One region of the Nocardia violaceofusca NBRC 14427 genome, then DNA from elsewhere that is predicted to be linked to it. Evidence: riboswitches for the same ligand, from Rfam matches in the RefSeq annotation. Region 1 holds a riboswitch; each other region holds the start of a gene.
The links. A riboswitch is a leader RNA that binds a small molecule or an ion and turns the genes downstream of it on or off. The one in region 1 is predicted to bind S-adenosylmethionine.

Region 1 (7,940 bases):
CGTCGGTGAGGGTCGAGGTGATGTAGGTGTAGACCGCGAACATGCCGCCGAATCCGACCGCGCCGACCAGCAGCGTCAGCAGCACCTGCGGACGGCGTAGCGCGGTGAGTTCGGTGCGGGGATCGGTCACCCGGACCCCGTGCAGATCGGGTACGAAGCGGCTGATCGCGAACACCGTGGCGAGCCCGATGACGGCCACGACCACATAGGCGTCGCGCCAGCCGAGGCCCTGCCCCAGCCAGGTGGCGGCGGGGACGCCCACCACATTGGCGGCGCTCAGGCCCAGCATCACCGCGGCGACGGCCTTGGCCCGCTGCCCCACCGGAGCCAGCGAGGCGGCCGCGAGCGAGGCCACGCCGAAATAGGCGCCGTGCGGCAGGCCCGCGACGAACCGGGCCGCGACCAGAGCGGGAAAGGCCGGGGCCAGCACCGAGGCGATATTTCCGATGGTGAACGCGACCATCAAGGCGATCAGCAGGCGCTTGCGCGGCATCCGGGCGCACAGCGCCGCGATCACGGGCGCGCCGACCACCACGCCCAGCGCGTACGCCGAGACGGCATGTCCGCCGGTGGGCTCCGAAACATGCAGGTCCGCGGCGATGTCGGGCAGCAGTCCCATGGTGACGAATTCGGTGGTGCCGATCCCGAAACCGCCGAGCGCCAGCGCGAGCATCGCCGGAATGTGCCAATCGGTGCGAGTCCGCGGCGCCGCGCCGGAGCCGAGCGCCGCACGGGACGACGCGGCACTCGCGGGTGACTCCGATGGGAAGTCGACGGGTGGTGCGGTGCGCACGGGAGCTGAGTCGGCCATGGGTGTGGCCAACACGCGCGGTCGCCGCGGCGATACCGGCGGCCGGGGTGATTCGACTCACGCGATGGGGTGCGGAAAGCAATTCGGGCACCCGCGGCCACCGGGATCGGTGGGGGCGGGTGCCCGGATATGTCTACCGGCCGCGCCGGATTCCGGCCGGTCGTGAGCGTTCAGCTCAGTTCGCGCGCCAGGTTCGCATCCAGCACGCCGAGGAACTCCTCGGTGGTCAGATAGCCCTGGTTGCCGCCGACCAGCAGCGCCAGGTCCTTGGTCATCTGGCCGCTCTCGACGGTCTTGATGACGACGTCCTCGAGGGTCTGCGCGAAGCCGATGACCTCGGGGGTGTTGTCCAGCTTGCCGCGGTGCGCCAGACCCCGCGTCCACGCGAAGATCGAGGCGATCGGGTTCGTGGAGGTGGGCTTGCCCTGCTGGTGCTGCCGGAAGTGGCGGGTCACCGTGCCGTGCGCGGCCTCGGCCTCACAGGTGCGGCCGTCCGGGGTGAGCAGCACGGAGGTCATCAGGCCCAGCGAGCCGAAGCCCTGCGCCACGGTGTCGGACTGCACGTCGCCGTCGTAGTTCTTGCAGGCCCAGACGTAGCCGCCTTCCCACTTCAGCGCGGAGGCGACCATATCGTCGATCAGCCGGTGTTCGTAGGTCAGTCCGGCGGCCGCGAACTCGTCCTTGAACTCGGTCTCGAAGATCTCCTGGAAGGTGTCCTTGAACATGCCGTCGTAGGCCTTCAGGATGGTGTTCTTCGTCGACATGTAGACGGGGTAGTTCTGCTGCAGGCCGTAGTTCAGCGACGCCCGCGCGAAGTCCTCGATCGACTTCTTGAAGTTGTACATACCCATGACGACGCCGCCGTCCTCGGGCATCTTCACCACTTCGTGGACGATCGGCTCGGAGCCGTCCTCCGGGGTGAACTGAATCGTGACGGTGCCGGCCTGATGCACCTTGAAATCGGTGGCGCGGTACTGGTCACCAAAGGCGTGACGGCCGATGATGATCGGCTTGGTCCAGCCGGGAACCAGACGCGGGACATTGGAAATGATGATCGGCGCGCGGAAAATGGTGCCGCCGAGAATGTTACGAATCGTGCCGTTCGGCGAACGCCACATCTTCTTGAGGCCGAATTCTTCGACACGTGCCTCGTCGGGGGTGATGGTGGCGCATTTGACGCCCACGCCGTGCTTCTTGATGGCGTTGGCCGCGTCGACGGTGACCTGGTCATCGGTCTTGTCGCGGGTTTCGATGCCGAGGTCGTAGTACTCGAGGTTCACATCGAGGTACGGATGGATCAGCTTGTCCTTGATGAACTGCCAGATGATCCGGGTCATCTCGTCGCCGTCGAGTTCGACGACGGTCCCTTCAACCTTGATCTTGGACATGGATCTTCGTGTCCTCCTAAGGAAGGTGTGCTCCCATTGCACGGCCAGGCGAGCACGCTTGTGAGCGGACCCCAGCTGTTCAACAGACAACGTATACGCCCCGCGTTGTCCACGAGACGCCTGGTGCTAAACAAGACAAGCGTACTGGTGCGCTGGGTCTCACTGACAGGGGCGGTCCCATTGAGAGCTACCCGCGTCACACCGGCCCGATGGCGATCGACAGGGAAACGGACATACGCCGCGAACGTCCGCCTCGAATCGGCCGAGCCCAACCCTCGCCCCGGTCGTGCCCGATTGTTACCATCCACGGCAGGTCATGAGCGCCAGCGCCAAGCCCCGGCTCGCTGGCCGGCAACCCTCCAGTTGCGGTGGGGTGCTCCGGGTGATTGACCGGGCTCTCGAAAGCCGAGAGCAAGCGCGACTGTCAGGAGCAACAAGTGAGCGAGTCCACCGTGCCCATCGCCGGCAAGTCCGTGGAGGCGGCGGAGCGGCGCAGCCGTATCGCTACCATCGGGGATGTGTGTGCCCCAGCCCTCCGTACCGCCTCGACCACGCGCGCGCTCTCGCCGTGCGCCGACCCGGCGGCCGCCGGCGCCGCGTTCCGGCAGGTCCGCGGGCCGATGCGGGTGACAGGGATCGATCGCGTGGCACGGCTCGACGTGGTGACGGCACGGTGACCGTGAGTATCGAATCGAGCACGTCACGCCCGGGCGCAACGACACTGCTACCGCCGCCGGACGGCACGGTGGGCATCATCGGCGTCGGCGATGTCCGCCTCGAGAACGGCGCGGTCGTCCCCGGTGTCGAACTGGCCGTGCAGCGCTGGGGTGAACTGGCCCCCGGCCTGGACAACGTGGTGCTGGTCGAACACGCGCTGACCGGTGATTCGCACGTCTGCGGGCAACCCGACGAACTGCACGCCCTGCCGGGCTGGTGGGACGGACTGGTCGGGCCCGGCGCGGCACTGGACACCGACCGCTGGTGCGTGATCGCGACCAACGTTCTGGGTGGTTGCCAGGGCAGCACCGGCCCCTCGTCCCTCGCGCCGGACGGAAAGCCCTGGGGCGCACGCTTTCCGGAGATTTCGATCCGCGACCAGGTGAGCGCCGAAGTGGCGCTGCTGGACCTGCTCGGGCTGACCCGCATCGCCGCGGTGGTCGGCGGTTCGATGGGCGGCATGCGGGTGCTGGAATGGATGGTCGGATACCCCGATCGCGTCGACGCGGCCCTGGTGCTGGCGGTCGGCGCCCGCGCCACCGCGGATCAGATCGGCACCCAGACCACCCAGATCGCCGCGATCACCTCGGATCCGGACTGGCAGGACGGCGATTACCACGGCACCGGCCGCCGGCCGCTGGCCGGTCTGCGCATCGCGCGCCGGATCGCGCATCTGACCTACCGCACCGAATTCGAACTCGACCACCGGTTCGCCAATACCGCGCAGGGCGACGAAAACCCTTGGGACGGTGGACGTTATGCGGTGCAGAGCTATCTGGAGCATCAGGCCGACAAGTTGGTCGCACGGTTCGACGCGGCCACCTACGTGCTGCTGACCGAGGCCATGAACCGGCACGACGTCGGCCGCGGACGCGGCGGCATCGAGGCCGCGCTGGCCGCCACCCCGGTGCCGTGCGTGGTCGGCGGCGTGGATTCGGACCGGTTGTACCCGTTGCGGACCCAGCAGGAACTGGCCGATCTGCTGCCCGGCTGCAAAGGTCTGGAAGTCGTGCATTCACGCGACGGCCACGACGGTTTCCTCACCGAGATCGAGGCCATCGGCAAATTGCTGGAGCAGACGATGGAATTGGCGCGCGCCGCACAGGACGCCCGCGAATCCTGAGTCCGTCCTGCGAGTTCAGCCGACCGAGTTCAGCCGACGCCGAGGCTGCTGATGGTGGCCGCCAGCACGATGATCGCGCCGCCCAGCACGGTATAGGCGCCGATGTCGAACGGACGGCTGCGCACCGCCAGCAGCCCGACTCGCGCCGACGGCAGGCACAACCGGAACACGGCCGCGAGCAGCGTCGCACCGCCGATGAAGAACGCACCGCGCCGCCACCGGTCCTGCGCCAGGAAAACCACCGCGACCAGCAGCACCACGACGACCAGCAGCATCGGCAGATGAACCTGGAAGAAGCGGCTCGCCGGGCTGGAATGCTGCGGGTGGGTGGTCGGCACGTCGGTCACGGCTGCGATTCTCGCATGTCCGGTCGTGCCGCCACCGGGAGCGGGTACCGTCTCGGTGTGCTCAAGCTGGTGTTCTTCGAACCGCGTATCCCACCGAACACGGGCAATGCGATCCGTCTGGCGGCCGGCACGGGGTGCGAACTGCATCTGATCGAGCCGCTCGGATTCGATCTGTCGGAGCCGAAGCTGCGCCGCGCCGGATTGGACTACCACGATCTCGCGGTGGTCACCGTGCACGAAAACCTTTCCGCCGCATGGAAATCCCTGCGGCCCGAGCGCGTCTTCGCCTTCACCACCCATGCCACCACGCACAACACCGATATCGCCTACCGTGCCGGTGACGTCCTGCTGTTCGGTCCGGAACCGACCGGCCTCCCGGACGACGTCCTGGCCGACCCGCACATCACCGACCAGCTACGCATCCCCATGCTGCCGGGCCGCCGGTCGATGAACCTGTCCAATGCCGCTGCGGTCGCGGTGTACGAGGCATGGCGGCAGCTGGGGTTCCCGGGAGCCGTATAGGTACCGTCGGGCGCCTCAGAGGTCGATCGCGAAGCGTTTGAAGCGGGAGGTGGCGCCCGCGGTGAGGTGGACGGCCGACTTGGGCACACCGTAGTGCTCGGCGAGAAGTTCGATCGCGGCCTTGTTGGCCTTGCCCTCCACCGCGGGGGCGCGTACGTACAGCTGCAGGGTGCCGTCGTCGAGGGTTTCGACGAGTGGGCCCTTGCGGCTGTTGGGTTTGATGGTCGCGCGGACCACGGTCGGCACGTGCGGCTCCTCGATCTTCGGGCGGTGCGGATATTCGGCCGGTGCGACGAGCGTAGCCGCGATGGTTCAGCGGAAATCGCGCGACTTCGAGGCCATCCGCAGGTCCATGCGCTGCAGATGTTCGGCCACCACGCTCACCACGCCCTCGGCGTTCTGCACCCGGCCCCGGATCAGCAGCGCGGGGGCGCCTTGGGCGATGCGGCGGTAGCGGCGCCACAGGCCCACCGAGCACACCACGTTCACCATGCCGGTCTCGTCCTCCAGGTTGATGAAGGTGACTCCGGACGCGGTGGCCGGTCGCTGCCGGTGCGTCACCGCGCCGCCGATCAGTACCTTGGACCCGTCGGGCACGGCGAGCAGCCGGTTCGCGGCGACCACGCCGAGTTCGTCCAGGCGCGGGCGCAGGAATTCGGTGGGATAGCGGCCGGGCGACACACCGGTCGCCCACACGTCGGCGGCCGCCATTTCCAGTTCGCTCATGCCGGGCAGCGCCGGCGCGTCGGTGACCGCCCCGGTCCCCGGCAGCCGATCCGCCCGCTCCCCCGCCGCCGCACCGGCCGCCCACAGCGCCTGCCGCCGATCGAGCCCGCGGCCGGACGCGGATTCGATACTGCCGAGCGCACCCGCGGTGGCCAGGGCCTCGGCCTGCGGCACGGACAACTCGACCCGGCCGGTCAGGTCCAGGAACGATCGATAGGGACCGGAGGACCGTGCCGCCACGATCTTCTCGGCCACGTCGTCCCCGATGTGCCGGACCGCGGACAAGCCCAGCCGCACCTGGGTTCCGTTCTGCTCGAGCGTCGCTCCGGCCAGGCTGTGATTGATATCCGGCCCGTGCACCACCACCCCGTGCCGGCGGGCGTCGGCCACCAGCGACTGCGGAGAGTAGAAACCCATCGGCTGCGCGTTCAGCAGCCCCGCGCAGAACGCGGCGGGATGATGCAGTTTGAACCAGGCCGAATAGAACACCAGCGCGGCGAAACTCTGCGAATGACTTTCCGGGAAACCGAAATTCGCGAAGGCGTAGATCTTCTCGTAGATGCGATCGGCCAGCTCTCCGGTGATTCCGTGCAGATCGCGCATGCCCTGATAAAAGCGGCCGCGCAGCCGCTCCATGCGCTGCGGTGACCGTTTCGATCCCATCGCGCGGCGCAACTGATCCGCCTCGGCGGGAGTGAACCCCGCGATATCGATCGCCATCTGCATGAGCTGTTCCTGGAACAGCGGAATTCCGAGGGTGCGAGCCAGCGAACTCTCGAGCGCCGGATGGTCGAGCGTGACCTCCTCCCGGCCGTTGCGCCGGCGGATATAGGGATGCACGGAACCGCCCTGAATGGGACCGGGCCGGATCAGCGCGACCTCCACGACGAGATCGTAGAAAGCACGCGGGCGCAGCCGCGGCAGCGTCGCCATCTGGGCGCGCGACTCGACCTGGAACACTCCCACCGAATCCGCGCGCGCGAGCATCTCGTAGACGGCGGATTCGGTGAGATCGAGGGCGTGCAATTCGACGACCTCACCTTTGTGCTCGCGCACCAGATCGATCATGTAATGCAGGGCCGAGAGCATGCCCAGGCCGAGCAGATCGAATTTCACCAGACCCGCTGCGGCACAATCATCCTTGTCCCACTGCAGCACGCTGCGGCCGGGCATACGCGCCCACTCCACCGGGCAGACGTCGGCGATCGGCCGATCACAGATCACCATGCCGCCGGAATGAATTCCGAGATGCCGCGGCAGGCCCTCGATCTCGCCCGCCAGTTCCAGGACCCGATCCGGAATATCGGTATGCGTCTCGGACGCCACCCCGGTCCACCGGCTCACCTGTTTGCTGAACGCGTCCTGCTGCCCGGGCGAAAACCCCAGCGCGCGAGCGGCATCGCGTACCGCGGACTTACCGCGATAGGTGATCACATTGGCCACCTGCGCGGCGTATTCGCGACCGTACTTGCGGTAGACGTGCTGGATCGCCTCCTCCCGGCGATCGGATTCGATATCCAGATCGATATCGGGCGGACCGTCGCGTTCGGGCGCCAGAAAGCGTTCGAACAGAAGATCGTTGGCGACCGGATCCACATTGGTGATGCCGATCGCGTAGCAGACCGCGGAATTGGCCGCCGACCCCCGGCCCTGGCACAGGATGTCGTTGCGCTTGCAGAAGTGGACGATGTCGTGCACGACCAGGAAATAGCCGGGAAAATTGAGTTCGGTGATGATCCGTAGTTCGTGTTCGATCTGCCGGTACGCCTTGGGATTTCCCTCCGGCGGGCCGTATCGCTCGCGCGCCCCGGCGAGGGTGAGTTCTCGCAACCAGGAATTCTCGTCGTGGTCGGGCGGCACGTCGAACGGCGGCAATTCGGGGGCGATCAAACGCAGATCGAAGGCGCATTCGCGGGCCAGATCGACCGCCCCGGCCACCGCCTGCGGGCATTCGGCGAAGAGCCGGGCCATTTCCGCGCCCGACCGCAGATGCCCGCCGCCGGTCGGCGGCAGCCAGCCGTCGATCTCGTCCAGACTGCGCCGGGCCCGGATCGCCGCCAGCGCCATCGCCCGGCGCCCCTGGGCGGGGGTGGCGAAATGCGCTGCGGTCGTGGCGATCACCGGCACATCCAGCCGTGTGGCGAGGGCGATCAGCCGCGCATTGCGTTCGTCGTCGTCGGGCACTCCGTGGTGGGTGAGTTCGACGCTCACCCGGTCGCGTCCGAACAGATCCATCAACCGGCGCAGCTCCGCCTCCGCCTCGGCATCACCACGTTCCAGCGCCCGGCGCACGTGACCTTTGCGGC
Region 2 (7,940 bases), on a different contig from region 1:
CGATCGGCGCCCACGAACCGCCCGCGATATCGGCCGGATCCCAGCCGGCCGGCGAAGTCGGACCCGAATACAGCGAGGTGTCGACCACGACCGTGTCGACCGGATGCCCGGCGGCACGGATCTGAGCCACCAGATCCGACAACTTCGGCCCGTTCGGGTAGTAGCCCTTGCCGTCGGCCTGCGCGGTCAGAGTCGGATCGCCGGCGCCGACCAGCACCACCTCACCGGGCGCCGAACCGGCCACCACCCGCGTGGTGAGCCGACGATCCGGCGGCAACACCAGCAGCGCGGCCGCCGCGGTCATGACCTTCAGGGTCGACGCCGGGATCATCGGCTTGTCCGGATCGGCGCTCCAGAGCGTGGCGCGGGTGTCGGGATCGGAGATCGATCCGGCGAAATTGCCCAGGTCCGGACTCGTAGCCACCTGGGCCAGGGCAGCGGCCAGACCCTGGCGGCTGGGTTCGGGCGCACTCGCCGAGGCGGGATTCAGCTGGGGAAAGGGCTTCACGGGGGCCGGGGGTGCGGCTATCGTCAGACCCCCGTGCCGGAACTCCTCGGTCCACGGCCGCACCGTCACCAGAGCCACCGTGGCCACGACGACGGCGACAACGGTTGCGACCAGCACCGCGACCCACATATTGCGGCGTCGGCGAGCGGCCAGCCCACCGATGTTCTTCCTACCTCGACCTACCACGTGACAGCTGTCTCCCTATTCACCCGTGTGAGGCGGACGCTCCCTGCCGCACCCATGCGCGCATCGACCACACTATCCTCACCTCGCCGGCGTTCCACCGAACGAGCTGGCGCGTCGGCAGCCCACCGGACCGGTCGGCGAGTCGGCCGCGGCACACGCCGGCGAGCAGCCGTACCGCATCAACGCATACGCATCGGACGAAGGAGATGACGTGGAGTTCGACGTCACCATCGAGATCCCCAAGGGGCAGCGCAACAAGTACGAGGTCGACCACGAGACGGGTCGGGTGCGGCTGGACCGCTACCTCTACACCCCGATGGTCTACCCGGCCGACTACGGCTACATCGAGAACACCCTCGGCTCCGACGGCGACCCGCTGGACTGCCTGGTGCTGTTGCCGGAGTCGGTGTTCCCCGGCGTGATCGTCGAGGCCCGCCCGGTCGGCGTGTTGCTGATGAGCGACGAGGCGGGCGGCGACGAGAAGGTCGTTGCGGTGCCGGCCGGCGACAAGCGCTGGGATCACATCCAGGACGTCAACGACATCCCGGAATTCGAGCGCAAGGCCATCGAGCACTTCTTCGAGCACTACAAGGACCTCGAGCCCGGCAAGTGGGTCAAGGTCGAGGGCTGGGACGGCCGGGCCAAGGCCGAGACTCTCACCACCGAGGCGTTCGAGCGGCTGCAGGAGCAGGGCGGGCACTGAGTGCCGGTCGACGGCGCTCGCGGGCGTATGCGTCCCGCCGAGCGCCGTCGCACGTGCGCTACTTGCCCTGGAAGTCACGTGCGCTACTTGCCCTGGAAGTTCGGCTTGCGCTTCTCGAAGACGGCCTGAATCGCCTCGGTCAGATCCTCCGAGGGCAGGAAGGCCGCGTTCCACGCCGAGACGTACCGCAGCCCGTCGGCCACCTTGCCGGCCTTGGGCTGGTCCAGCACGTCCTTGATGCCCTGCACGACCAGCGGCGGATTCGCGGCGATCTCCTCCGCCAGCGTGTACGCGGCGGCCAGAACCGCTTCCTGGTCCGGATAGACGTCGTTGATCAGGCCGATCTTCTCCGCCCGCGCGGCGTCGATGTCCTTGCCGGTATAGGCGAGCTCGCGCACATGGCCCTCGCCGATGATGCCCGGCAGCCGGTGCAACGATCCGATGTCGGCGACGATGGCGACCTTGGCCTCGCGCAGGCTGAAGCTGGCCTCCGCGCTGGCCAGGCGGATATCCGCGGCGGCAATGAGATCGAGTCCGCCACCCACGCACCAGCCGGAGATCGCGGCGATCACGGGTTTGCGGCAGTCGGCGACCGCGGTCACCGAGGCCTGCATGCGGCGGATCTCGTAGAGGAAATCGGTGCGCGGTGCGGCCAGGGCCTTCTCGCCCAGCAGCGGACCGAAGGTCGGGCTCATCGCGGGCAGATCGAGGCCGTAGGAGAAGTGCTTACCGGAGCCGGTGAGCACGATCGCGCGGATCTCCGGGTCGGCGTCCAGCTCGCCGAAGATCAGTGGCAGTTCACTCCAGAAATCCGGGCCCATGGCATTGCCCTTGCCGGGTCCGGTCAGCGTCACTCGCGCGACGTGACCGGTGCGCTCGACGTCGAAGGCCTTCCAATCACTCATTCGTCCAGCGTATCGGGGCAGTTCGGCGGCGCCGGGACGGCGTCGGGATTGCGGGAGGGCGGGCACGACGTAGGTTGGAGGCGTGAGCAGTTCCCAGCGACCCGACGCCGAGCTGGCCGATCTCGACCCTCAGCATCTCGAATCTCAGCACGACGGCGTCACCGCAGCGCAGTACCGGGCAGCCATGCGCCACTACCCCGCGGGAGTGACGATCGTCACCCTGAGCCGGCCGGAACGCCCGGTGGGCTTCACCGCCACCTCCTTCGCCTCGCTGTCGCTGGATCCGCCACTGATCTCGTTCAACATCGCGCACACCTCCTCGTCCATCGACGCGATGAGCGAGGCCGATTCGGTCGTCGTGCACTTCCTCGGTGAACATCAACAGCATCTGGCACAACGGTTTTCGCGCGCCGCCGAAGAGCGTTTCGCCGACCCGGAGTTGTGGTCGACGCTGGAGACGGGCGAGCCGGTGCTGCACGGCACCCCGATCTGGGTGCGGGCCACCGTGCATCGGTTGATTCCCATCGGCGACCACACCCTGGTGGTCGGATTGGTCACCCGGGTGCACGACGACACCGGTGGCGAGCCGATGCGCAACCCGCTGCTGTACTACAACGGCACCTATCACCGCCCAGCCGGATTGGACTGAGCCGCAATTCCTTTCACGCGTCGCCGATTTCGCGGGCGGCGCGGCGCCACTGCTCGCTCGAGTCGGGTGCTTGACAACGCCGGGCCGGTTCTGCCACTCTCGGCTCAGGTCACGAGTACCAGCGTCAAGCCCCGGCTAGCTGGTCGGCAACCCTCCTCCGCGGTGGGGTGCTCCGGGTGACGACCTGGCCGATGCTCGACCGAGCACGGCAAGCGCGGACTCCGATCACCCTCCACGTCCGGAGTCCCTGAACAAAGGGATCGCCCCGATGCGTACTGCTGTCTCGACAATTGCCGCCGCTACCGCCGAAACCGTTGTCCCGGAACAGGTTTGCGCTCACGGCGGCTACGCCTCCCGCTCCGGCGCCTCCTGCACCTGCTCGGCGCCGGACTGCGCCGGCCATGCCACCCGTTCCTGCCGCACCGGTGAACCGATCGCGCGCGTCTCCGGCTGCGATCTGCGAGTTCCGTTGGTACAGGGCGGTTTCCGTACCTACGCCAACTTCGACTACGCCGCCAGCGCCCCCGCCCTGGCCCAGGTCACCGACCGCGTGAACGAACTGCTCCCCTACTACGCCAGCGTGCACCGCGGCGCCGGATACGCCTCCCGCATCAGCACCGATCGCTACGAGGCAGCGCGTGTCGCGGTGGCACGGGCGGTGAACTGCGCCGACGACCAGGTGGTGGTGTTCACCCGCAACACCACCGACTCGCTGAATCTGCTGGCGTGCTGCGTTCCCGGCGACACCGTGGTGCTCGATATCGAACACCACGCGAATTTCCTGCCCTGGACGCGCCGCGGCCGCCGGGTGGTTCCCGCCGCCGCGACGATCGCGGAGACGCTGCGGCGGCTCGAGGCCGAACTGTGCGCCGAACCCGCTGCACTGCTTGCGGTTACGGGCGCGTCGAATGTGACCGGTGAGGTGCTGCCGCTGGCGGAACTGACCGCGATCGCGCATCGCCACGGCGCCCGCATCCTGGTCGATGCCGCGCAACTGGCCCCGCATCGCCGAATCGACCTGCAGTCGTTCGCGGAATCCGGCGGAACCGGCATCGACTACCTGGCCTTCTCCGGGCACAAGTTGTACGCGCCCTTCGGCGCCGGTGTGCTGGTAGGCCGCCGCGACTGGCTGGACGCGGCGCCGCCGTATCTGGCCGGCGGCGGGGCGGTCACCGCGGTCACCACCGAGCAGGCGCACTGGGCGCCCGCACCGCAGCGGCACGAGGCGGGATCACCGAACGTGTTGGGCGCGGCGGCCGTCGCGGCGGCCTGCGAAACGTTGTATGCCCTCGACGAACAGGCCGTGGTCGAGCACGAACACCACTTGATCCGCCGCCTGCGCGACGGCCTGAAAAGCGTTGCGGGCGTTCGGCAACTGCGCATCTTTTCCGACAGTGCCGACAGTGTGGGCATCGTGGCATTCACCGTCGACGGGTTCGAGCCCGGCCGGGTCGCGGCGTATCTGTCGGCCGAATTCGGTATCGGCGTGCGTGACGGGCGTTTCTGCGCACATCCCCTGCTGCAGCGGCTCGGTGTCGACGGCGCGGTGCGCGCGAGCGTCGGTCTGGGCACGTCGGTCGCGGATGTGGATCGCCTGCTCGAGGCGCTGAGCCGACTGGTTCGAGACGGCGCTTCGTGGAATTACACGTATGCCGGCGGCCAGTGGTCCCCGCTGCCGGAGACCCGGCCCGGCTTGACGGAGGCGGGGCAGGGCGCGGCACCCTGCGCGATCTGATCCGGCACGATCCGATTCACGGCACCAGGTAGCGGGCGGCCAATTCTTCGATCAGCGGATCGCCGTCGGGAACGGAGTCGATGGCCTCGAGATCCTTCTCGATGGCGATCTGGCGCGGATCGTCCTGCTCGGCGTCGGGCGCGCCGTCCTCGTTCAATTGGCGCAGCATCTTCTCGCGCACCCGAGCCTTCAGTGAATCAGCGATTTCCTGGGTCATATTTCCAGCATGCCCGCCTAGACCGGGGCCAACCATGTACCCCACGGGGTATTGCGGACCATGGTGAACAGCACGAGCAGCCCGATCAGCCACCATTGCGCCTGGCCACGAAGGGTGAACGGGCAGGCGGTGTCGGCTCGGCCGCGCCAGCGGCTCAGAGCCCACCGCCCCCACCACAGCATTAGGGTGAGCAGCAGCGGAAGCACGAATACGTTGCTGTGCAGTGCGTCGAGTACCCGGCCTTCGGTGAGATTGTGCACAGCCCGCAGTCCACCGCAGCCCGGACACCACCATCCCGTCAGCGCATAGAACGGGCATATCCCGTATGCCCCCTGGCTGTGCGGATCGTGGAAGTGCAGCACCGCGGCCGCGGCGACCACCGCACCGGCCGCCAGTAGCGGCCCGCCCTGACTACGCCATCCGGTACGCGGCACCGACCGTTCGCCGGGCAGCTCGCGCGCGATATCCACAGGGTTCACGGTAATCGGCGGGCGTGGTGAGCCGCCAGCCTCGGCTCCACACCACCGATCCGGGGGTGCCGTCGCCGTGATGCTCACTCGGATGCTGTCGTGCGTCCGAGCGCGAAACCTGGGCATCCAGGGAAATTCGGTTCGAACCGATGGTCACACGGTCAGCGGGTACGCGTCGTCACCGGGGCGGTGAGGGTGCCGGCGAGCATGTCGATCACCTGGTCCCAGGCCTCCCGGTCGTCGGCGGCGATCCGGCCTGCCTCGACGGCGCGTTCGTGGTCGGCCAGCAGCGCGAACAGCACCGTGGTGAGGCTGCGCAGCCGGCGATGCCGCAGGCGCGGCGGCAGGTCCGAAAGAGCGCGGTCGAGCCCGCCCACGATCACTCGCACCGAGGTCCGTTCGGCGCTGTCCAGATTGGCCGCGTCCGACACTGCGGGATGGGTGCGGATCTGTTCGAGAAACCTTGCGTAATAGGAACTTTCGTCACGCGCTCCCAGTTCGAACATGGGGATGACCAGTGCGTCGAGCAGAGTGTGCACATCGTCGGCGGCCGCGGCCGGGCGCTGCGCCAGCAACTCCAACCGGCGCACCTCCAAAGTCGCCAGCCGCTGCTGGACCACCGCCTCGACGAGTCCGTCGCGTGAGCCGAAGTGATACGGGATCGCCGAGTTGTTGCGCTGCCCGGCCGCGGCGGCGATATCGCGCAGCGGCACCAGATATCCCCGCTCGGCGATCAGCCGCTCCCCCGCCACCATCAACCGCTCCCGGGCACTCACTGCTTCCACCCTGAGCACGATACGTCCTACCAGCGGATTGAGCACTAGTCCTTGACAGTTAAGAGCTAATTCTTAACACTGCGAGGACAACAACCGAGAGGACTAGCGATGATCCTGGACAAATTCCGACTCGACGGGCGCGCCGCCGTCGTTACCGGCGCGGGGCGCGGCATCGGCGCCGCCACCGCCCTCGCCCTGGCCGAGGCGGGCGCCGATGTGGCGATCGCCGCGCGCACGCAGTCGCAACTGGACGCGGTCGCCGAGCAGATCCGGGCGACGGGGCGGCGCGCCCTCCCCGTGGCCTGCGATCTGTCGGATCTCGATGCCGTCACGGCACTGGCCGACGCCGCCGCCACCGAATTCGGCCGCATCGACATCGTGATCAACAATGTCGGCGGCACCATGCCGAACACCTTCCTGACCACCTCGCCGGAATTCCTCGAGGAGGCCTTCCGCTTCAACGTCTCCACCGCGCACGCCCTCACCCGCGCGGCGGTCCCGCACATGCTCGCCGGCGAGGGCGGCTCGGTGGTCAACATCTCCTCGATGATGGGCCGGGCGCCCGGGCGCGGCTTCCTCGCCTACGGCACGGCCAAGGCGGCGCTCGCGCACTGGACCCGGCTGGCCGCCGCGGATCTGTCGCCGCGGATCCGGGTCAACGGCATCGCGGTCGGCTCGGTGCTGACCTCCGCACTCGAGGTCGTGGCACAGAATCCCGAGGTCAAGGCGAAGATGGAGGCCGATACGCCGCTGCATCGGCTGGGCGATCCGACCGATATCGCGGCGGGCATCGTCTACCTGTGCTCCCCCGCGGGCAGTTATCTCACCGGCAAGATTCTCGAGATCGACGGCGGTATCGCCGCGCCCAACCTGGAACTCGGCCTGCCCGATTTGTGATAACAAGGCGGATTCTTCCGCACCATCGGGGCCCGCGGCGGGTCACAATGATCAACTATGCATCGTGATCGAGCACACATCGATCGCTGACGGTGCCGTCCCAGCTTGTCGACGAATGTGCCCGCCGCCCGGCTCGGCCGGACAGCGGGCCGGGTAGAGAGGTCGGACGCATATGAACTGCACGAGCATCACCCGATGGACGATCCGAGCGGCGGCCGCGACCGCGATCGCGGCTGCCGGATTCGCCGTCACGGTGCCCGCGGGCGCCGATCCGGTGTGGCCCGGCGGCCCCGACATCCCCGGCGTTCCGCAACTCGTTCCTTCCCCGCCCGGCCAGATCTCGGCTCCGTGTTCGGCCGCCGCACGCGCCTGCCTGCGCCTGTCGACCAATGAGGGCTGGCTGATGGACAACGGCCGCGTGGTCTACGGCCCGACCCCCATCTCGCACGGGCGGCCCGGGTACGAGACACCGCCCGGCACCTTCCACGTCGCGTTCAAGGAGCCGTACCACTGGAGCACCATGCACAACGCCGAAATGCGTTGGGCGGTCTTCTTCAACGGCGATATCGCCACCCATATCGGGCCCATCGAGGAGCAGTCCCACGGCTGCATCCGGATGACCCCCGAGGGGGCCAAGGCCTTCTACGACTACGTCAATCCGGGTGACGTCTTCGAAGTCGTGCCGTGAGCGTGGGCGCCGGCCCGGACTCCGGGCCGGCGCGCTACGAATTCAGGGCTACGAATTCAGGTGGCCCAGCTTGATCGCCAGCAGATTCGCGATCACGACGCCCGCGAAGACGACCGCCGCCACCCGATGGCCCAGTCCCCACAGCGCGGCCGCGGCGCCACCGAACACGACGACCTTGGTGATCACCGCGAGCAGCGGAATATCGA
Region 3 (7,940 bases), on a different contig from region 1:
ATCGGCGGCAACGCCGTCAGCAGATTCCGCAACCACGGGCGCCGGGTGTAGGACGCGGCCACGGCCAGCGCGGTGCCGAAGACGATCGCCAGCAGCAGCGCGAGACCGGCCAGCGCCAGCGTCGAGGGAATCGACTGCGCCAGCGCGCCGGTGACGGACTGCCCGGTGTTCAGCGAGCGTCCGAGGTCACCGCGGACGGCGTGGGTGAGCGCGGTCCAATACTGTTCCGGCACCGAGCGATCCAGCCCGTATCTGGCCCTCAGTTCCGCGATGGCGGCCGGATCCGGAGGCACGCCCGGATCCGCGTCGACGGCCATCTGCACCGGATCCGACGGCAGCAGGAACAACACGGCGAAGGAGATGGTGAACGCCGCCCACAGCACCCCGATCGCCTGCAGCACCCGCACGATCACATACCGGGTCATCGGAGTCATCGCTTGCTCAACCAGGTGTCGTAGAACTGCAGGCGCGCCGAGGCCTCGAACTTCAGATCGTGCACCGCGCCGGACACCCCGATCGCCTGCGACAGTTCGATCGTCGGCAACCACAGTCCGTTCTCGATCACCGATCGCTGCGCCTGCCCGATGATCCCCGCCCGTGCCGCCGGGTCGGTGGTCGAGAGCTGGTCGGCGAGCGCCTGGTCCAGCGCCGGAATCGGACCGCGCTGGTTGAGGTTTCGCTGCCCGCGGCCGAACGTGGTGCGCAGGATGTCGCCGTCGGCGCGGGTGGTGTTGAAGTAGGTGGCGTCGAAATCTCCGGAGTTCTGCCGCGCGGTGTAGTCGGCGACGGGCGTCAACTCCAGCCGGATGTCCACTCCGATCTTGCGCAATTGCTGCTGCACCAATTCCAAGGTCGCCTGATTCGCGGCGAACTGCGCACCGAACAGGACACCGAACGACAGTCGCCGCCCGTCCTTCACCCGGATCCCGTCGCCGCCGGGGACCCACCCGGCCTGATCCAGAATGCGGCGCGCCTGGTCGGGGTCGTAGGCTATCGACTTCGAAAGATCGACGTAGCCAGGTGTTTTCGACGCCAGCGGCCCGGTGGCGGGCAGGAACTGCGGCCCCAGCACCGTATCCACCAGCTGCTTGCGGTCGATTCCGTGCAACAGGGCTTGGCGCACGGCGGAATCCGACAGCGGCGCGCGGCTCACATTCGGTTGCAGCCCGAAGGGAACGCCGGGGTTCGAGTCGAACTGCACCTTGGCGCCGGCGGCCTCGAGTTGCGGAACGTCCTGGGGCAGCGCGTCACTGACGGCGTCGAGCTGATTCGACGACAGGCTACCGGTGCGCACCCCGGCCTCGGGGACGACCGTGAATTCGATGCGATCCAGATACGCCTCGCCGGAATGCGCGAATACCGCCGAACCCCACCGATATCCGGGGCGCTTCACCAGCGTGGCCGACGCGTCCTGGCGATAGCCGGCGTAGACGAACGGACCGCTGCCGATATTGTCGCCGAGGCAGCGCTGTTCGGCCGGTTTCGCGGTGGTCGCGTCCGCGAGAATCCCCAGCTGCGGTGTCGAGGAGGCCTGCAGGAACTGGGCGTTCGGCGCGTCGAATCGAACCTCGGCGGTGAGCGGATCGACCGCCGTGGTGCCCGCGTAGCCGGCCAGATAGCTCGCTCCCAGCGGCGCTTTCGCCGCGGTGAGCGTGTGCACGATGGCGTCGAAGTTCTTCTGCACCGACGTGGCCGTCAGCGGGGTGCCGTCACTGAACGTCACATCGGGCCGCAGATGGAAGGTGAAGGTCTTCGCGTCCGGGCTCACCTGCCAGGAGGTGGCCAGCCACGGCTTGATCTCCCCGCTCGCGGGATCCTGGTCGGTGAGCGAATCCACGATCTGGCGTGCCACGTACAGGGTTTGGTTGGTACCGGCCTGGGCCGGATCCGAGCAGGTCGGCGCCTGCGACAGGCCGTAGCGCAGGGTGCCGCCCGGCTGCGGGGGACCGGCGTCGCCGCCACCACCGGAGGTGTTCGCGCAGGCGGCGATCGCCAGCGTCGCGGTGAGCGCGAGCGCCGGCGAGAGGATTCGTTTCATTCGGTGACTCCGGGTGGATCGATACGATAGCGGTCGCCGCCGAGCGGACGGCTGGGAATGGCCTGGCGCAATGGGGGCGCCACCTCGGCCTGGAACAGTTCGAGACTTTCGCGGTGCTGCTTGTCGGTGAGCCCGTCGCCGTCGGCGCCGAGATGGATCACCTCGTGGCCCAGCCGCGCGTGATAACGCCCCAACTTGTCGAGCACCTGCTGTGGGCTGCCGACGACGGCCGAACTGCGCTCGATGAAGTCCTCCACCGACGTGAAGACCTCCGGCGCACCGAATTTCCGGGCGACGGCGCGGCGTGCTTCGAAGATCGGGCGATAGGTGTCGAGCGCGGTGCGGGAATCGCGGGCGACGTAGAACCCGGCCGTCCCGGCGCCGACCAGCGCGTCGGCGGGGTCGTGGCCGTGAGCCGCCCAGCGTTCCCGGTAATGGTCGACCAGTTCGGCGTACGGTTCGATCGGGTACGTCACATTCGCGGAGAACAGTGGATCGCCATGGCGCGCGGCCACTTCCACCGATTCCCGGCTGGTGGCGCTGCCGTGCCAGATCCGCAGTTCCGGCTGCAAGGGCCGGGGCAGGGTCTTGGCACCGGACAGCGACGGCCGGAACCGGCCCGTCCAGGTGACGTCGTCGCTGCGCCACAGCTGCCGGAACAGTTCGTAGCCCTCGCGGTTGCGGTCCCATTGGTCGGCGGTGGTGACGTGGAACAGTTTCGCCTGCGCCGCGCCGTTACCCTTGCCGACGATGAGCTCGAGACGGCCACCGGACAGATTGTCCAGCGTCGCATAGTCTTCGGCGGCGCGCACCGGATCGAGCAGGCTCAGCGTGGTGACGCCGGTGAACAACGCGATCCGGGAGGTCAGCGCCGCGATGTGGCTCAGCACCACCGGCGGCGCGGACGACAGGAACGGGTCCTCGTGGCGTTCGCCGACCGCGAACCCGTCGTAGCCGAGCGTCTCGGCGAGCCGGGCACTGTCCACTACGCGGCCCAGACGGCGCGCGGGAGATTCGAGTACGCCGGTCACCGGGTCGGGCTGGTGGGTGATCAGCGTCAACAACAAGAATTTCATACGTGGACGGCACCGGCCTCGCCGCGCACCGGCGGATAGCGGAATCCGGACCGCACCGGCGTGTACACACCGTCGCGCTCGCGCCCGAAACGATTGCGCCGCTGCGTTTTTGCCACACGCGTCGGATACTTCTCGAACGGATGCGCGAGCAGACCGGGCTGCCCGGACGGAGTGCGTTCGAGCGGGGTGTAGCCCGCCGACAGATACAGGGCGACCGCTTCGGGTTGCCGCGGACCGGTGGTCAGGAATATCCGCCGATAGCCGCGGCGTAGCGCTTCGGCCTCGAGTTCGGCGAGTACGAAGGTCGCCAGGCCGCGGCGGCGGTGCTCGCGTGCGGTCCAGATTCGTTTGAATTCGGCGGTCCGCTCGTCGTAGCGGCGGAACGCCCCGCCGGCGACGGGTTCGCCGTCCTCGACCACCACCAGCAGATCGCCGTGCGGGGCCGCGAAATCGGCGGCGGGGTAGTTCACCAGATCGGCGTGCACCTCACCGACGCTCCCGCCGTAGCGGCTGCTGTATTCGATGGCCAACTCCGCCAGCAGCGGCGCGGCCATCGGATCGTCCTGGCCGACGTGAAAAACGCTGCGTACCATTAGTTCCTCCATCGGTCCCGGCGGTAGCACCCACACCCAGTCGGGGGGTTGCTGCGACGTCGTGGAGCCGGGTCTCTCGATCGCTCTGGATGGGCGAAACGTCACGCTAGGGGAATTCCGGTGCGGGGTCAGCACTCTGGATCGCACTGAATCCAATCCTTGCCGCGACGCCCTTCCGGCGGTGTGATTACCGGTGTCGCACCGACCCGGCGAGCCCACGAACCGCCACCTCCGGATCCCACACACCCGGCCGCCCGAGGGTCAGCGGATAGCAGGCCAGACCGAGCACCATCGCACTGAAATGCCCGATGTCGGTGAAGGTTCGGTTCGCGAACACCGGAATCGCGTAGAAGACGACCACCCCGAGCAGATACAGATACCGCCACGGCGTCGCGATCCGATACACCAGCACGGCGATCACACCCGCCAAGGCGTAGCTCACGCCGTAGTCGAGGGTGTTCACCGCGGATTCGGGCGCGTAACCGTGATGAATAGCCCAATACAGCACACCTTCGCTGAGGTAGGTCGCGCCGACGTGCGCGATGACGACCACCGCCAGCCAACGCAGCGTCCCCAGCCAGCGTTCGGCCTGGGCGTGGAAGATGCTGTAGCTGACCGCGTAGCCGAACCAGCCGCCACCGGCGAGCCAGAAGGCGCTGGAGATCAGCACGTGCACCGGGTCCTCGCGCAGGTGGTGCAGATTGGTCGAGCGGTTGCCCAGCAGGATCTCGGCCTGATCGGGGGACAGGTGCCGGACCACGAGGGTGGACACGAGCAGGATGGCCAGCCAGATGTAGGTGCCGGGCGCGTGCCGGATGTAGTCGCCGATCGCGGCCGCGGCGGTCCGCCACCGGGAGCCATCTCGCCTGGGCATCGGTCACCTTCCTCGACGGACATCGAAGATCGCTTCACTATGAGCCCTCACGCCGGCGCTGCACTCACCCGCGGCGGGTGAGCCGGCGCCACACCCCGCCGAATACCGCGAAAACGGCAAAACGCCTGGTCCGGCTGTGCCGGGCGCGCGCCGAGCGGCGACGACACGTACTCTCTGCTGCGGTGCGACACCGGATTCATGGTGTGGACTGGAGGGTGCTGTGTCCCGGATGGGCGCTGTGCATGCGAGGGTGCGAGACAGAGGCGGTGAGGACGTGCGCAGGCGTCGATCTCTACTGGTGGTGTCGGCGGTATTGACGGCGATCGTTGTGCTCCTCGGCGGCTGTGGCGGCTCGGGTGGCGGCAACTCCTCGGCGCCGGCATCCAAGGGGCCCGATATCACCGCGCCCGCGGCGATCGATGTGCCCGCCGCCGATCACGGACCACTCAATCCGGCGACGCCCCTCGTGGTGAACTCCGCCGACGGCATGCTCACCAAGGTCACCGTCACCGACGGCGACGGCAAAGCGGTCGCCGGCGATTTCGGCGCCGACCATCACAGCTGGACCTCGAAGGACCCGCTGAACTACGGGACCACCTACCGCGTCGACGCCCAAGCGGTGAACCTCGCTCAGGTCGCGACCGACAAGACGGTCACCGTCACCACGATCGACGCCGGCCACAAGGCCTACGCGAATGTCGTACCGGCCCCCGATCTGGTCGCTCAGACCGGAATCGGGGTCGGGCAGCCGATGGTTTTCCAGTTCACCCAGCCGGTGGCGAACAAGGCGGAGGTGCAGAAGCATCTGAAGGTCACCGTCACCCCGCCGCAGCCGGGCGCCTGGTACTGGGTCGACGACAAGGATGTGCACTACCGCGCCGCGCAGTATTGGCAACCGGGCACCAAGATCCACATCGAAGCCGACGTCTTCGGTCTCGACCTCGGCGACGGGGTATTCGGCGCGGAGAACAACAGCGCCGACTACACGGTCCACGACGCCTGGATCGCCCAGGCCGACGGCAACACCGAACAGCTGACGATCCTGCACAACGGCGCGCAGGTGAACCAGATGCCGATGAGTCTCGGCTCGCCCGGATTCCCGTCCCACGAAGGGCCGCACGTCATTTCGGAGAAATCGCCGTCGATCATCATGGACTCCTGCAGTTACGGGGTCTGCGCCGGCCAGCCCGGGTACTACCGCGAGAAGGTGGACCTGGACGAACGCATCTCCAACGACGGCGAATTCGTCCACTCGGCGCCCTGGTCGGTCGGACAGCAGGGGGCCAGCAACGTGTCGCACGGCTGCGTGAACCTCTCACCCGACAACGCCCAGTGGTTCTTCGACCACTTCGGCGTCGGCGACGTCGTGGAGATCACCAACTCGGGCGGCCAGCCGCTGCCCGTATGGGACACCTACGGCGACTGGGAGGTCCCGTGGAATGTATGGCAGGCCGGTAACGCGAGCAGCTGATCCGGCCCGCCCGGCCGCTACCATCGGATCATGTCGGCGAATTTCCTGCGCATAGTTCCCGCGCTAGCCGTGCTGGCGGCCGGCGTCGCCTGCTCCTCCGGAAACGATTCCACCCCAACGGATTCCACGCCCGCCACCCCCGTCGGCCACACCTACGTCTCCACCGATGTCCAGGGCCCGCGAATCCCTGGCGACGGCCCCCTGCGCCTGACCTTCACCGAGGGCCGCCTCAGCGCCACCGCCGGCTGCAACACCCTCATGGGCTCCGCCGACCTGACCGGTAACACCCTCCACACCGGCCCCCTCGCGAGCACCCGCATGGCCTGCGTGGGCGACCGCGCCGGCGCCGACGAATGGGCGACCTCGCTCCTGCAGGCAAGCCCGGCATGGAGTCTCGACGGCGCGACATTGACGTTGAAGACCGCCGACCGCACCGTGACACTGCACGAGTCGGAACCGGCCGGCTGAACTCCGCGTGGGCCTGCATATTCCCGGTTGAATTATGCAGGCATATACCTGCATAATTACACGATGCTTGACACCACCGCCCTGGGCGACGCGTACCGCACGCTTCTGGAAGCCGCTGACGCCGTGGCCGATTCGAATCAGACGATCGCCCTCGCACCAGGCGAATGGAACGCTGATCAGATACTCGGACACGTCTGCCTGATCACCGCCGCCACCATCGCCGCCGCGTCAGCCGTCGCCGCGGGCGAGCACACCACCTACGACAATCGCATCGCCCTCGACATCTGGACCATCGACCGTGTCATCGAGTTGGCCGGCGGCAGCACCGGCCTGCGCGACCGCCTGCACCGCCAAGCCGGGGTCCTCTGCAGCCTCTCCGGCCCCGCCCTCAGCGACACCGAACTCGACACCCTGGTTCCCACCCGCCTGCTCTCCAACGACGCCGTGCTGGTCGATCAGCCACTGCCCCTACGGGATCTGATCATCGGCCTGGCCGACGTGGAGCTACCAGGCCACACCGAGCAACTGCTGGCCTTGCTGCACGGTCGAACCACCGAAGCCACGGCCTGACCGGCGGCGACATCGAATGCCGCCCGGAGCCTGAGCGGTGGGACAATCGTGCGATGACGGCCGCCAGAATTGCACGCCACCAAAGGATCTCGGCGTTCCTGACGTCTTGCAGCGATACAGAGCTGGCGGAGTTGGTAGGCGCCGGCCGTGTCATCGGCGTGGGCGTGGGTGGTGGTGCGGCGCTCGTCGACGTCGACAGCGTGCCGGTGTTCACCAAACGGATCCCGCTGACCGAAAGGGAGCTTGCCGATCCGGGCTCCACAGCGAATCTGTTCGACCTGCCGATGTATTGCCAGTACGGCACCGGCGGCCCGAGTTTCAACGCATGGCGAGAACTGTCCGCCAACGTCATCGTGACCGACGCCGTTCTGGCCGGAGAGACACCATCGTTTCCGATCCTCTACCACTGGCGTGTGCTCCCCGGCCGGTCGCCGGTCGCCGCCGAACACGCCGACATCGACACCGTGGTCACCGCCCAGGGTGGCAGCCCAGCGGTGCGAGCTCGCCTCGAAGCGCTGGCCGCCGCACCGTGCAGCCTGGTGCTGTTCTGCGAATACATCCACCACCCCTTAGCCGACTGGCTGCGAGCGGACCCGGCGGGTAAGGCTGCCACCGTCGAGCGGCAACTCTCGGAGATCGTGACGCTGTTGCGGGATCGGGAGCTGCTGCACATGGACGGACACTTCGGCAACATGCGCACCGACACGGAGCGGATCTACCTGACCGACTTCGGGCTGGGAACATCGCCGAAATTCGATCTGTCACCCGCCGAGCGCGACTTCGCCGAACAGCACACCACTCACGATGCCGCCTATGCCGCCATGCGACTGGTCAACTGGCTGGTGACCGA

Region 2: linked by a shared signal. The riboswitch ahead of AC5592_RS24315 (aminotransferase class V-fold PLP-dependent enzyme) and the one ahead of AC5592_RS08530 (hypothetical protein) in region 1 are both predicted to bind S-adenosylmethionine.
Region 3: linked by a shared signal. The riboswitch ahead of AC5592_RS03130 (GNAT family N-acetyltransferase) and the one ahead of AC5592_RS08530 (hypothetical protein) in region 1 are both predicted to bind S-adenosylmethionine.

Annotation. Positions count from the first base shown of each region.
Region 1 covers NZ_CAWMPM010000009.1:70,715-78,654, reverse strand. Annotated here, with positions in the region: gene AC5592_RS08540 (MFS transporter) at 1-811, opposite strand, end outside; gene AC5592_RS08535 (NADP-dependent isocitrate dehydrogenase) at 982-2,199, opposite strand; SAM riboswitch class IV at 2,512-2,623, shown strand; gene AC5592_RS08530 (hypothetical protein) at 2,637-2,876, shown strand; gene metX (homoserine O-acetyltransferase MetX) at 2,921-4,039, shown strand; gene AC5592_RS08520 (DUF3017 domain-containing protein) at 4,069-4,314, opposite strand; gene AC5592_RS08515 (tRNA (cytidine(34)-2'-O)-methyltransferase) at 4,444-4,908, shown strand; gene AC5592_RS08510 (DUF167 domain-containing protein) at 4,924-5,154, opposite strand; gene AC5592_RS08505 (error-prone DNA polymerase) at 5,221-7,940, opposite strand, start outside.
Region 2 covers NZ_CAWMPM010000030.1:121,346-129,285, forward strand. Annotated here, with positions in the region: gene AC5592_RS24295 (D-alanyl-D-alanine carboxypeptidase/D-alanyl-D-alanine-endopeptidase) at 1-637, opposite strand, end outside; gene ppa (inorganic diphosphatase) at 906-1,397, shown strand; gene AC5592_RS24305 (crotonase/enoyl-CoA hydratase family protein) at 1,481-2,302, opposite strand; gene AC5592_RS24310 (flavin reductase family protein) at 2,487-2,951, shown strand; SAM riboswitch class IV at 3,059-3,172, shown strand; gene AC5592_RS24315 (aminotransferase class V-fold PLP-dependent enzyme) at 3,220-4,686, shown strand; gene AC5592_RS24320 (hypothetical protein) at 4,703-4,891, opposite strand; gene AC5592_RS24325 (DUF2752 domain-containing protein) at 4,921-5,373, opposite strand; gene AC5592_RS24330 (TetR family transcriptional regulator) at 5,535-6,158, opposite strand; gene AC5592_RS24335 (SDR family oxidoreductase) at 6,258-7,046, shown strand; gene AC5592_RS24340 (L,D-transpeptidase) at 7,219-7,734, shown strand; gene AC5592_RS24345 (YrdB family protein) at 7,783-7,940, opposite strand, start outside.
Region 3 covers NZ_CAWMPM010000004.1:134,288-142,227, forward strand. Annotated here, with positions in the region: gene AC5592_RS03115 (ABC transporter permease) at 1-425, opposite strand, end outside; gene AC5592_RS03120 (ABC transporter substrate-binding protein) at 431-2,038, opposite strand; gene AC5592_RS03125 (LLM class flavin-dependent oxidoreductase) at 2,035-3,114, opposite strand; partial or broken gene AC5592_RS03130 (GNAT family N-acetyltransferase) at 3,243-3,719, opposite strand; SAM riboswitch class I at 3,713-3,803, opposite strand; gene AC5592_RS03135 (rhomboid-like protein) at 3,895-4,581, opposite strand; gene AC5592_RS03140 (L,D-transpeptidase) at 4,856-6,052, shown strand; gene AC5592_RS03145 (META domain-containing protein) at 6,083-6,520, shown strand; gene AC5592_RS03150 (hypothetical protein) at 6,584-7,090, shown strand; gene AC5592_RS03155 (BUD32 family EKC/KEOPS complex subunit) at 7,222-7,940, shown strand, end outside.